3 regions of the Pantoea sp. B65 genome follow, and region 1 is predicted to be linked to each of the others. Evidence: predicted binding sites of a transcription regulator. Region 1 holds the regulator's gene; each other region holds the start of a gene.
The links. The regulator PhoB, encoded in region 1, activates phosphate uptake and scavenging genes when phosphate is short. The targets are predictions, from matches to a motif close to CTGTCATAAAACTGNCNNAT.

Region 1 (4,216 bases):
CAGGCCGTTTCTGCCTGCTGAAGCCGCTGTTGAGCCTGCTGGCAATCCTGCTGTAACCGCTGTTGTTGGGTCAGCCACTGCTGTTGAAACTGCAAGCCGTTCAGTGACTGAGTGAGTACTTGCTCCTGCGAAATCAGTTGATCCAGCTGCTGTTGCAGTGCCTGGCGCGCCTCTTCATCCAACAGCGCCATGCCGGAAGCCTGCGCGCGCAAATTATCCAGCGCGATACGCGTACTTTTATGGCGTTCGAATACCTCCACCGAGAGGCGACCATAGATTTCGGTGCCGGTCAGCTCTTCCAGCAGCTCTGCCCGTTCACTGGCTTTAGCATTGAGGAAGGCGGCGAACTGACCCTGCGACAGCATCATCGATTTGGTAAAACGATTAAAATCGAGGCCGGTAAGGGTTTCGGTCATCTTCAGCTTGTCGTTGACCTTATCGGCGACAATGCTGTTATCGGCGCAACGCGCCAGCTCGACGCGCGGCGCCTGCAGATTGCCATCCAGCGCGCCACGCGCACGATTCTGGCTCCAGAATGCGCGCCAGGCGACGCCTTTCACTTCAAATTCGACTTCAGCCAGACATTCGGCGGTATCGCGGGTAATCAAATCATTCTGCGACTGGCTGATGCCGCCGAGGCGTGACGTCTGGTGATACAGCGCCAGGCAGATGGCATCCAGCAGAGTGGTTTTACCGGCGCCGGTCGGGCCGGTGATGGCAAACAGACCGTTGCTGGCAAAGGGCTCGGCGGTAAAGTCGATTTTCCATTCGCCTTTCAGCGAATTCAGATTTTTAAAGCGCAGCGTTAAAATTTTCATTGCTGTTCCTCGCTGCGAACCGCATCCAGGGTGGTGGCAAACAGCTGCTGTATTCGCTGTTGCCGCTGCGTGTCGCTGCTCTCTTCCTGTGCCAGCCGTCGGCTGAAAACCTCTTCGACACTGAGTTCATTCAGGGTTTCGTTATTCTGACGTGCGATAACATTGTCGCGCTGCTCACGACTGCGGCGCAGTAGTACCACCTCGACCGGCAGGTCGTCGGTCAGCTGCTGGATGCGCCGCTGAATATCGTTAAGGTAATCTTCGGTGACAATTTCAATATCCAGCCAGACGTTGCTGCTGGCCGTGGTGAATTGTGTCAGTTGCTGTTCGATCTGCGCCAGCGTGCCTTTAATCATGCACATTGGCTGAAATAGCGGGATTGGCAATGGCTCCACCCGAACCCGTTGCTGGCCAGCAAACTCGACCAGGAACACGCTTTTCGCTTTACCGGTTTCATCGAAACTCAGCGGGATTGGCGAGCCGCTATAGCGGATATGCTCGCTGTCGGCAACGCGCTGGGCGCGGTGAATATGCCCCAGCGCAATATAGTCGGCGGGAGGGAACGCCTGCGCCGGAAAAGCATCCAGCGTGCCAATATAGATATCACGTACCGCGTCACTTTTGCTGACGCCGACCGTGGTAAGGTGACCGGTAGCAATAATCGGTAATGGTAACGCCAGCGCCTCGCGCTGGCGCAACGCCTGCTGATAACAGCGCTGATAGTGTTCGCTAATCGCTTCCTGCAGGCTTTGCTGTTTCTCGCGTCCTGATTGTCCGGCCTGGCTGCGCAGGATATCGCGCGGGCGTAAAAAGGGAATGGCGCAGAGTAACGCCGCCGGATTGCCCTGGCGATCGTTTAGCAGCAATACCTGGTCGGCAATCTGTTCACTGGCGGCCGCGATGACACGGGTATTCAGGCAGGCCAGCAGATCGCGCGATTCATTTAGCGTGGCGACCGAATCGTGATTGCCGCCCAGTACGACCAGCTGGCAGCCGGTTCGCTGTAGCTGCACAATAAAACGGTTATACAGTTCACGCGCATAGCTCGGCGGTGAGCCGGTATCAAAGATATCACCGGCGACAATGACCGCATCGATTTGATGTTCTTCTACGGCCAGGATCAGCCAGTCGAGAAACGCCTGATGTTCCGGCGCGCGGCTTTTAGTGTAGAAGAACTGGCCGAGGTGCCAGTCCGCGGTGTGGATGATGCGCATAGAACTCCCTGCATATCGGTGATACTGCAATTCACATGATTCAGGATACAAACGGTAACCTGAGAGGGCGATTATAAACAGAGTGGCCGAAAAGCGGGTGAGCAATTGCCAAATCTGGTTTCACAAAAGTGTGACAAACCGGATTCCGGGGCGTGCTTTTTTCATAAAACTGTCATAAAACTGACGCATAATGGCGCCGCGAACCCCAGTGACAAACCGGTCACATCAGCAGGAGCAATAATGGCTAAGCGCATTCTGGTAGTCGAAGATGAAGCCCCAATTCGTGAGATGTTGTGTTTCGTCCTTGAGCAAAATGACTATCAACCGATAGAAGCGGAAGATTATGACAGTGCGATAAATTTACTGATCGAACCGTGGCCAGATCTGATCCTTCTTGACTGGATGCTGCCAGGCGGCAGCGGCATTCAATTTATTAAACACCTGAAGCGTGAAGCCATGACGCGCGATATTCCGGTGATGATGCTGACCGCGCGCGGCGAAGAAGAAGACCGGGTGCGGGGGCTGGAAGTGGGCGCGGATGATTACATCACCAAACCTTTTTCGCCCAAAGAGTTAGTCGCGCGAATTAAAGCGGTGATGCGCCGTATCTCGCCAATGGCGGTTGAAGAAGTGATCGAGATGCAGGGGCTGAGCCTCGATCCCTCATCACACCGGGTGATGGCTGAAACCACCCCGCTGGATATGGGGCCGACCGAATATAAATTACTGCATTTCTTTATGACGCATCCTGAGCGTGTCTACAGCCGTGAACAGCTGCTGAATCACGTCTGGGGTACCAATGTTTATGTTGAAGATCGCACTGTCGATGTTCACATCCGCCGTTTGCGTAAGGCGCTGGAAGTCACCGGCCACGATCGTATGGTGCAAACGGTGCGCGGAACGGGGTATCGTTTCTCCGCTCGTTTTTGATCGGAGTCTGAACCGTGCTGGAACGCCTCTCCTGGAAGAGATTGCTGCTGGAACTATTGCTGGCCTGTCTGCCGGCACTGATACTGGGTCTGCTGTTCGGCTATTTGCCGTGGTGGCTGTTAGTGTCAGTGCTCGGCGTGCTCGGCTGGCACTTCTATAATTTACTGCGCCTGTCGCACTGGCTGTGGGTCGACCGCACCATGACGCCGCCTGCCGGTCACGCCAGCTGGGAGCCATTGTTCTATGGCCTCTATCAAATGCAACTGCGTAACCGTCGTCGTCGGCGCGAGCTGGGTAACCTGATCAAACGTTTTCGCAGCGGCGCCGAATCGTTGCCGGATGCGGTAGTGCTGACCACCGAAGAGGGCAATATTTTCTGGTGTAACGGGTTGGCGCAGCAACACCTCGGGCTGCGCTGGCCGGAAGATAATGGCCAAAATATCCTGAACCTGCTGCGTTATCCGGAGTTTTCCCGTTATCTGCGTCAGCGCGACTTTGCCCGGCCGTTAACCCTGGTGCTGAATAATCATCGTCATTTAGAGTTCCGCGTAATGCCTTACAGCGAAGGTCAGTGGTTGCTGGTGGCGCGTGACGTCACCCAGAAGCATCAGCTGGAAGGGGCGCGGCGAAACTTTTTCGCCAACGTCAGCCATGAGCTGCGCACGCCGCTAACCGTGCTGCAGGGCTATCTGGAGATGATGAATGATGCGGTGTTGGAAGGTCCCTCGCGTAACAAAGCGCTGCACACCATGCAGGAACAGACGCGACGGATGGACAGTCTGGTAAAACAGCTACTGACTCTGTCACGTATCGAGGCAGCTCCGGCGATTGATCTGCAGGAGAAAGTCGATGTGCCGATGATGTTACGGCTGGTACAGCGCGAAGCGGAAACCCTGAGTAACGGACGTCATGAAATTCATTTTCATACCGATCCGCATCTGCAGGTGTTTGGCAACGATGATCAACTGCGCAGCGCCATCTCTAACCTGGTGTATAACGCGGTGAACCATACGCCATCCGGCACCCGGATTGATATCAGCTGGTTACGCGATAAAACCGGCGCGCACTTTGCGGTAAAAGATAACGGGCCGGGTATTGCCGCTGAGCATATCCCACGTCTTACCGAGCGTTTTTATCGCGTGGATAAGGCGCGCTCCCGCTCCACCGGCGGCAGTGGCCTCGGGCTGGCGATCGTCAAGCATGCGTTAAGCCACCATAATTCGCGGCTGGATATTACCAGTATTCCGGATATTC
Region 2 (4,216 bases), on a different contig from region 1:
GTAAAGCGCTGGAGTTACCGGGCAGCATTGCGCAGCAGCGGCTTGGTCAGCCAACCGGTTTAGGGCTGATGGGGAAAACCGTCGGACTGGTTGGCGTTGGCGGGATTGGCAAAGCGTTAGCCAAACGGCTGGCGGCATTCGGTATGAGGCTGATCGGCGTGAAACGGGAAGCCGATCCGGCTTTTGCGGCACAGCATCAGCTCAGCTGGTTAGGTACTATGGAGCAACTGCCGCAACTGCTGGCGGAAGCTGATTTTGTCATTTTAAGCCTGCCGGACAATGCGCTGACCCGGGATATTATTGATGTCAACGCGCTGGCGCAAATGAAGGCAGGCAGCTTTCTGATTAACTTAGGCCGGGGCGGATTGATTGAGAAAGCGGCGCTGATCGCCGCACTGGAGTGTGGACATCTTGCCGGAGCCGGGCTGGATGTCTTCTGGCAGGAGCCACCCGATCCGCAGGATGATATTTTCAGCTACAACGTGATTGCCACGCCGCATATTGGCGGGGTGACCGATATTTCCCTTAACGGTAATGTGGCGGGGGTTTGTGACAATATCCGGCGCTTACGCGATGGCGAAGAGATCCTGCATCGCTGGGCGTAAAATACGGCGGGAGCCATTAATGGCTCCCTGCAATAGCGTTTTACAGGGTTATGACCTGCACCTCTGCCTGTTTCAGCTTTTGCGCCAGTGCCTTCGGCGGCGCGCTGTCGCTGATCAGCGTATCAAACAGATCCAGCTCGCCGATACGGGCGGGCAACACTTTGCCAAACTTACTGCTGTCGGCCAGCAAAATTTTGCGCTGGGCACGCTGCAATGCATGATGTTTCATCTGCAACTCATTGATATTGTAGCAGGTGGCACCCTGGTTCAGATCAATCCCGGCCGCCGAGATAAACGCCAGTGACGGACAGAGTTCATCCAGCACATGATTTTGCCCCAGCGGGGTAAAGATGGCGTTATCCGGATGGAATTCGCCGCCGCTGAGGATCACATGACAGCCCGGTTTCTCTTTCAGTGCCAGAAAGGTGTTCATCGCACAGCAGATAGCGGTAAAAGGCAGTTGATCATCAATGGCATCAATCACATACGGGATAGTGGTGCCGCAATCAAAAAACACCGTATCGTTAGCGTTAATCAGCGCTGCCGCCAGCTGTGCCAGCTGCTGCTTCTTGCCGACGTTTTGCGACTGCTGATCGGAAACAAAGTAGTGACCATGGCTGTTGCGCGGATCGCTGACAATATAGCCGCCGAGCAACACTACCGCTGAGGGTTGCTCATTTAAATCGCGACGAATAGTCATTTCCGAGACCCCCAGCAGCTGGGCGGCATCTTTCAGATGGATCTTGTCGATGCGCTTGAGTGCCTGCGCCAGTTTATTCACGCGCTCGTCGCGCCGGGTTTCCATGGTGACTTCCTTTAATTAATATCCCTGGCCAGATGGGGTATTGCCAGACACGATCGCCACACCTGAACTGGTGCCAATACGGCTGGCGCCCGCCGCGATCATCGCTTCCGCCGTCTGGCGATCGCGCACCGCGCCGGAGGCTTTTACCGCCACGCCAGCGCCGACGGTTTGCTGCATTAAACGCACATGCTCTTCGCGCGCGCCGCCGCTGCTAAAACCGGTAGAGGTTTTCACAAACGCAACCTTCAGCTCACGACAAATCTCACAGATTTTAATGATTTGCGCATCGTTAAGCAGGCAGGTTTCCAATATTACCTTTAATGGGATCGCCCCGCAAACCTCACGCACTGCGCGGATATCGGCAGTCACCGCCGCAATCTCACCACTTTTCAGCCAGCCGACATTAATCACCATGTCGATCTCCTGCGCACCGGCTGCGATAGCGGCCTGCGCTTCAAACGCTTTACTGGCGGTTAAACCGGCGCCCAGCGGGAAACCAATCACTGAACACACTTTTACGCTGCTGCCGCGCAGCTGTTCGGCGACCAGTGGCACATAGCCTGAGTTAACGCATACCGCACAGAAATGCCAGGTCAGCGCTTCCTGACACAGGGTAATGATTTGCGCCTGCGTGGCATCGGCGGCTAACAGGGTGTGGTCGATATAGGCAGCATAGTCACGGCTGGCAGTGGTCATAAGATACTCCGCAGATAAGGGATAGGGTTTTTGTTAAAATAATAACATTAATTATAGCTTGTCAAACCTCTTTTTGCTCCGGCTGAACGGTTATCTTCAGCTGAGATGGTTGTCACAAAAATAACATTACAGGATTGTTATTGTTATTTTAACAACATTTAATGTTGGCAAATTACCCACGGGAGAATGTTATGGATATTGCCGTCATCGGTTCGAATATGGTGGATTTAATCACCTACACCAATGTGATGCCAAAAGCCGGTGAAACGCTGGAAGCCCCTGACTTTGCTATTGGCTGTGGCGGTAAAGGCGCCAATCAGGCGGTGGCGGCCGCTAAGCTTGGGGCCAGCGTAATGATGGTCAGCAAAGTGGGCGCAGACCTGTTTGCTGAAAATACCGTTAATAACCTGCAGGCGTTTGGCATCGACACCCGCCACGTCACCATCGCGCCGGGGGTATCCAGCGGGGTGGCGCCGATCTTTGTTGATGACCAGTCGCAGAACCGCATTTTGATTATTAAAGGGGCCAACAATCAGCTGTTGCCGGCGGATATTGATGCGGCGGAGCAGCCGCTGAAGCAGTGCCAGCTGATGATCCTGCAACTGGAGATCCCGCTCCCGACGGTGTATCACGCCATTGATTTTGCCAGCCGGCACGGTATTCGGGTGATCCTCAACCCGGCGCCGGCGGTAGCAGAGCTGGATATCGACTACGCCTGCCGCTGTGATTTCTTTATGCCTAATGAAACTGAGCTGGAGATCCTGACCGGTATGCCGGTGGCGACGGAGCAGGAGGTGCTGCGTGCCGGACAGACGCTGCTGCGCCGTGGTCTGAAAAACCTGATTATTACCCTCGGAAGTCGTGGTTCGGTATGGATGCAGGGTGACAGCGTACATCGTGTCAGCCCGACCACAGTACAAGCCGTCGATACCAGCGGCGCGGGCGATGCTTTTATCGGCTGCTTTGCGCACTTTCTGGTGCAGAACGGCGATATCAAACAGGCGATGCAACTCGCTTCGGCCTTCGCCGCCTGTAGCGTTACCGGGCGTGGAACCCAGCGTTCTTATCCCGATGCCGTCACCTTCCAACGTTTTCTCAACGCCTGAGTGAGGATCCTTGTATGCATCAGAATATTGTTCAGCAATCCGATGGTTATCTGAATAAAACGCCGCTGTTTCAGTTTATTTTGTTGTCCTGCCTGTTCCCGCTGTGGGGCTGCGCCGCCAGCCTGAATGACATCCTGATCACCCAGTTTAAGAGCGTCTTTGCGCTGAGTGATTTTGCCAGCGCGCTGGTGCAGAGTGCCTTCTACGGCGGCTACTTTCTGATTGCCATTCCGGCATCGCTGGTGATCCGCAGCTCCAGCTATAAAATTGCCATTCTGACCGGACTGGCGCTGTATATCGCCGGCTGCATTATGTTTTATCCGGCGTCGCATATGGCGACCTATACCATGTTCCTCGCGGCGATTTTCGCTATCGCCATTGGTCTGAGTTTTCTTGAAACCGCTGCCAATACCTACAGTTCGATGATTGGCCATCGCCACCACGCCACACTACGGCTGAATATCAGCCAGACCTTCTATCCGGTGGGGGCGCTGATGGGAATTGTGCTGGGGAAATATCTGGTATTCCAGGAGGGAGATAGTCTGCAGAGCCAGATGGCGACGATGAATGCCGAACAGATTCACCAGTTTCGCCTGACCATGCTGGAGCATACGCTGGAGCCGTATAAATATCTGGTTATGGTGCTGGTGGTGGTAATGATTCTGTTTCTGCTGACCCGTTACCCGCGCTGCAAGCCAGAAAGTGGCGGCAAGACGCTGCCGACGCTGGCGCAGACCTTTCGTTACCTGGCGAAGAATCGCCATTTCAAACGCGGGATTGTGACGCAGTTCCTGTACGTCGGCATGCAGGTGGCGGTATGGTCATTCACCATTCGTCTGGCGCTGAATCTGGGCGCCGCCAATGAGCGTCACGCCTCAAACTTTATGATCTATAGCTTTATCTGTTTCTTTATCGGCAAGTTTGTCGCCAACTTCCTGATGACGCGCTTTCGTGCCGAGAAAGTGTTGATCGCCTATTCGGCAATCGGCGTGGCGACGCTGGCC
Region 3 (4,216 bases), on a different contig from region 1:
GTACACGATACTGGGGATGGCTGCCAGCAGTTCAATTGCCGTGCCCAGCGGACGCCGTAGCCAGCCTGGCGCCAGTTCGGTAAGGAACAGAGCGATGCCGAAGCTTACCGGTACGGCGATCAGCAGGGCGATAATCGAGGTGACCAGGGTGCCGTAAATCGGTACCAGCGCACCAAAGTTCTCGTTAGGCGCATCCCACTCTTTAGTCCACAGGAAGGCAAAACCGAATTTCTCGATGCTTGGCCATGAGGCAATAACCAGCGAGACGATAATACCGCCCAACAGAAATAGCACAATCAGCGCAGCCAGTTTTACCAGTGCACCGAAGAGGATATCGCCCTGTTTACCCGGGGCCTTAAATGTCGGCTTGGTCGCAGCCATAGAATTCTCGACGTTAAGATGGAAATGGCGGCAAAAGCGCCGCCCTGTGTGACGGACCGAATCCCTTCGGTCCTGCACTGAGTCTTAGTACAGCGCTTTACCGGAGCTGTCTTTGATATTGGTTTTCCATGCTGCACGAATCTGATCGGTCACTTCTTTCGGCAGTGTCGCGTAATCCAGTGCGTTAGCTTCTTTGGCACCGTCTTTATACGCCCAGTCAAAGAACTTCAGTACCGCAGCAGCCTGCTCAGGTTTTTCCTGAGTTTTATGCATCAGAATGAAGGTAGTAGAGGTGATTGGCCAGACGTTGCTGCCTTTCTGGTTAGTCAGATCCTGAGCAAAGGTTTTATTCCAGTCCGCGCCTTTCGCCGCATTACTGAAACTCTCTTCGCTCGGGCTGACAGGCTTACCAGCCGCATCGACCAGCTTGGTATAAGTCAGGTTGTTCTGTTTAGCGTAGGCATACTCAACGTAACCAATCGCCCCAGGCAGACGCTGAACAAAGGCGGCGATACCATCGTTGCCTTTACCACCGAGACCGGTTGGCCAGTTTACTGTGGAGCCGGCGCCAATCTTCGATTTCCACTCTTCGTTTACTTTCGCCAGGTAGCTGGTAAAGACGAATGAGGTGCCAGAGCCGTCAGCACGACGCACCACGGCGATATTGGTTTCCGGCAATTTTACGCCCGGGTTCAGCTTCACGATGGCTGCATCGTTCCACTTTTTAATGTTACCGAGGTAGATATCGCCGAGGGTCTTACCGTCCAGCACCAGCTCGCCAGACTTCAGGCCAGGGATATTAACCGCCAGCACCACACCGCCAATCACCGTCGGAAACTGAAACAGGCCGTCGGCATTTAATTTATCGTCAGTCAGCGGAGCATCAGATGCGCCGAAATCAACGGTTTTTGCAATAATCTGTTTTACGCCACCTGATGAGCCGATACCCTGGTAGTTGATCTTATTACCAGTTTCTTTCTGATAAGTATCCGCCCACTTGGCATACACCGGCGCCGGGAAGGTCGCGCCCGCGCCAGTCAGGCTTGCCGCTGCCATGGCAGAAGCCGCGCTCAAAGATACGGTTGCTGCGACGATTCGAGCTAAGGTGCTATGCATCAGTGTCATATTCCCTCCGGGGGAGTAAAAGTCAGGCTCAATGCCGTTTTAATAAGATTAATCATTGCTGCTGGAGGCAAAATAGGACAGTTTGGTGACAGTAAAATGTACGAAATATGACAGTTTTGTGACATCCAGCAGCTAATAAAAAATCTGCCGGCCCGCAGCCGATAGCGCAGAGCGCCAGCCCCGGCATCAGCGTTACCCTCAGGCCCTGAAACAGGGTCCCACCAGCCGCGGTTGGTTATTACAATGTGGATCACATCTGATGGTTATTGTTGTGATTTATTTCTACTTGTTGGTTTTTTCGCGATGAAAAATCCCCGGAAACAGCTCAGTGATTTTCCCGCAAAGGGGGTATTGCGCCCATAAAAAAAGCCCGGTATTGGCTACCGGGCCTTGCTGATTAATCCTGAACTGTCGTCAGATTATTCGACGGTAACCGATTTCGCCAGGTTACGCGGCTGATCGACATCAGTGCCTTTAATCAGCGCCACATGATACGACAGCAGCTGCAACGGTACGGTGTAGAAGATTGGGGCAATCATATCTTCAACGTGTGGCAGAGGGATAATGCGCATCCCTTCGCTGTCACTAAAACCAGCATCCTGATCGGCAAACACATACAGTAAACCGCCGCGTGCGCGCACTTCTTCGATGTTTGATTTCAGTTTTTCCAGCAGTTCATTATTCGGCGCCACCACAATCACCGGCATATCCGCATCAATCAGCGCCAGCGGACCGTGCTTCAGTTCACCGGCGGCGTAAGCTTCGGCGTGAATATAGGAGATCTCTTTCAGCTTCAGCGCACCTTCCATCGCAATCGGATATTGATCGCCACGGCCAAGGAATAGCGCATGATGTTTGTCGGAGAAATCTTCTGCCAGCGCTTCAATCAGCTTGTCCTGGGACAGCATCTGCTCAATACGGCTTGGCAATGCCTGCAGGCCATGCACGATATCATGTTCGATTTGCGCATCGGCGCCTTTCAGGCGGCCAATCTTCGCCACCAGCATCAGTAACACGGTCAGCTGGGTGGTAAAGGCTTTGGTGGATGCCACGCCAATTTCAGTACCGGCTTTGGTCATCAGCGCCAGGTCAGATTCACGCACCAGCGAGGAGCCGGCCACATTGCAGATTGCCAGCGATCCGAGGTAACCCAGCTCTTTCGACAGGCGCAATGCGGCCAGCGTATCGGCGGTTTCACCGGATTGCGACAGGGTGATCAGCAGGCTGTTTTTACGCACCGCAGATTGGCGATAGCGGAATTCAGAAGCGATCTCGACGTCGCATGGCACATTGGCCAGCGCTTCAAACCAGTAACGTGAAACCATACCGGAGTTATACGAGGTGCCGCAGGCAACAATCTGAATATGCTCAACCTGACTCAGCAGAGTATTAGCGCTGGCGCCGAGCTCGGAGAGATCGACTTCACCATGGCTAAAACGACCGGCTAAGGTGTTTTTAATCGCCATCGGTTGTTCGTAAATCTCTTTCTGCATGTAGTGGCGATAGATACCTTTATCACCGGCGTCATACTGCACCTTAGATTCAATTTCCGCACGCTGTACATCGTTGCCGTTACGGTCGACGATAGTGACATCGCGCCGGGTAATCTCAGCAATATCGCCCTCTTCCAGGTAGATAAAGCGGCGGGTAACCGGCAACAGCGCCAGCTGGTCAGAAGCAATAAAGTTTTCACCCACGCCACGACCAATCACCAGCGGACTGCCGGAACGTGCGGCTATCACGCGCGATGGGTCGCGACTATCCATAATCACCATGCCGTAGGCGCCACGCAACTGTGGGATCACACGCAATACCACTTCACGCAATGAACCACCCTGTTGCTGTTCCCAGTGCACCAGATGCGCCACCACTTCGGTGTCGGTTTCTGAGGCAAAGTGGTAGCCACGTTCAATCAATAGCGCACGCAGCGGCTCATGGTTCTCAATAATGCCGTTATGGACGATGATGATATGTTCAGAGATATGAGGGTGTGCATTCGCTTCGGAAGGTTCACCGTGGGTCGCCCAGCGGGTATGCGCAATACCAGTACCGCCCGTCAGCTGAGTCTCCTCAGCGGCTTCGGCCAGCTTCTGCACTTTACCAAGGCGGCGCAGACGCGTTACCTTGCCCTGCTGATCCACCACAGCCAGACCGGCGGAGTCATAACCACGATATTCAAGACGACGCAGACCTTCGAGAAGAATTTCTGCGATATCACGTTGCGCCACTGCACCAACAATTCCACACATAATTATTTTCCTGACTAAATGGTGTTTCAGCACCATTTTCGTTGTCTTGTGACCTGATTTTCCGCTGAGATTTACGTGCTTGCGCATCGAACCTGCGGATTCCCCGAGCCTTGTAGAGTGGGGAGTATTATTTTTTTAACTAACGGACGGCATAAATGCCGCCCCTACTGCTTTTTATTTCTTTTTCGCCGGACGCTGCCAGCCTGACTTTTGGATCTGCTGTTTACGGTTATAGACCAGATCGGCGGCGGTGATATCTTTCATCACCGTGGTTCCGGCAGCGATAGTGGCGCCGCTGGCCACCGTTACCGGCGCCACCAGCTGGGTATCAGAACCAACAAAGACGTTATCGCCAATGATGGTTTTAAATTTATTCGCGCCATCATAGTTGCAGGTAATGGTGCCGGCGCCAATGTTCACGCCGGCGCCGATCTCTGCGTCGCCGAGATAGCTGAGATGGC

Region 2: the regulator PhoB is predicted to act here: its motif matches at 2,216-2,235, upstream of rbsK (ribokinase).
Region 3: the regulator PhoB is predicted to act here: its motif matches at 1,612-1,631, upstream of pstS (phosphate ABC transporter substrate-binding protein PstS).

The regions. Positions count from the first base shown of each region.
Region 1 covers NZ_JAHXPU010000017.1:217,471-221,686, forward strand. Annotated here, with positions in the region: gene JWF83_RS07950 (SbcC/MukB-like Walker B domain-containing protein) at 1-818, opposite strand, end outside; gene sbcD (exonuclease subunit SbcD) at 815-2,032, opposite strand; gene phoB (phosphate response regulator transcription factor PhoB) at 2,273-2,962, shown strand; gene phoR (phosphate regulon sensor histidine kinase PhoR) at 2,977-4,216, shown strand, end outside.
Region 2 covers NZ_JAHXPU010000023.1:103,332-107,547, forward strand. Annotated here, with positions in the region: gene JWF83_RS10515 (2-hydroxyacid dehydrogenase) at 1-605, shown strand, start outside; gene deoR (DNA-binding transcriptional repressor DeoR) at 646-1,410, opposite strand; gene deoC (deoxyribose-phosphate aldolase) at 1,426-2,106, opposite strand; gene rbsK (ribokinase) at 2,298-3,212, shown strand; gene fucP (L-fucose:H+ symporter permease) at 3,227-4,216, shown strand, end outside.
Region 3 covers NZ_JAHXPU010000015.1:33,113-37,328, reverse strand. Annotated here, with positions in the region: gene pstC (phosphate ABC transporter permease PstC) at 1-381, opposite strand, end outside; gene pstS (phosphate ABC transporter substrate-binding protein PstS) at 466-1,506, opposite strand; gene glmS (glutamine--fructose-6-phosphate transaminase (isomerizing)) at 1,926-3,755, opposite strand; gene glmU (bifunctional UDP-N-acetylglucosamine diphosphorylase/glucosamine-1-phosphate N-acetyltransferase GlmU) at 3,930-4,216, opposite strand, start outside.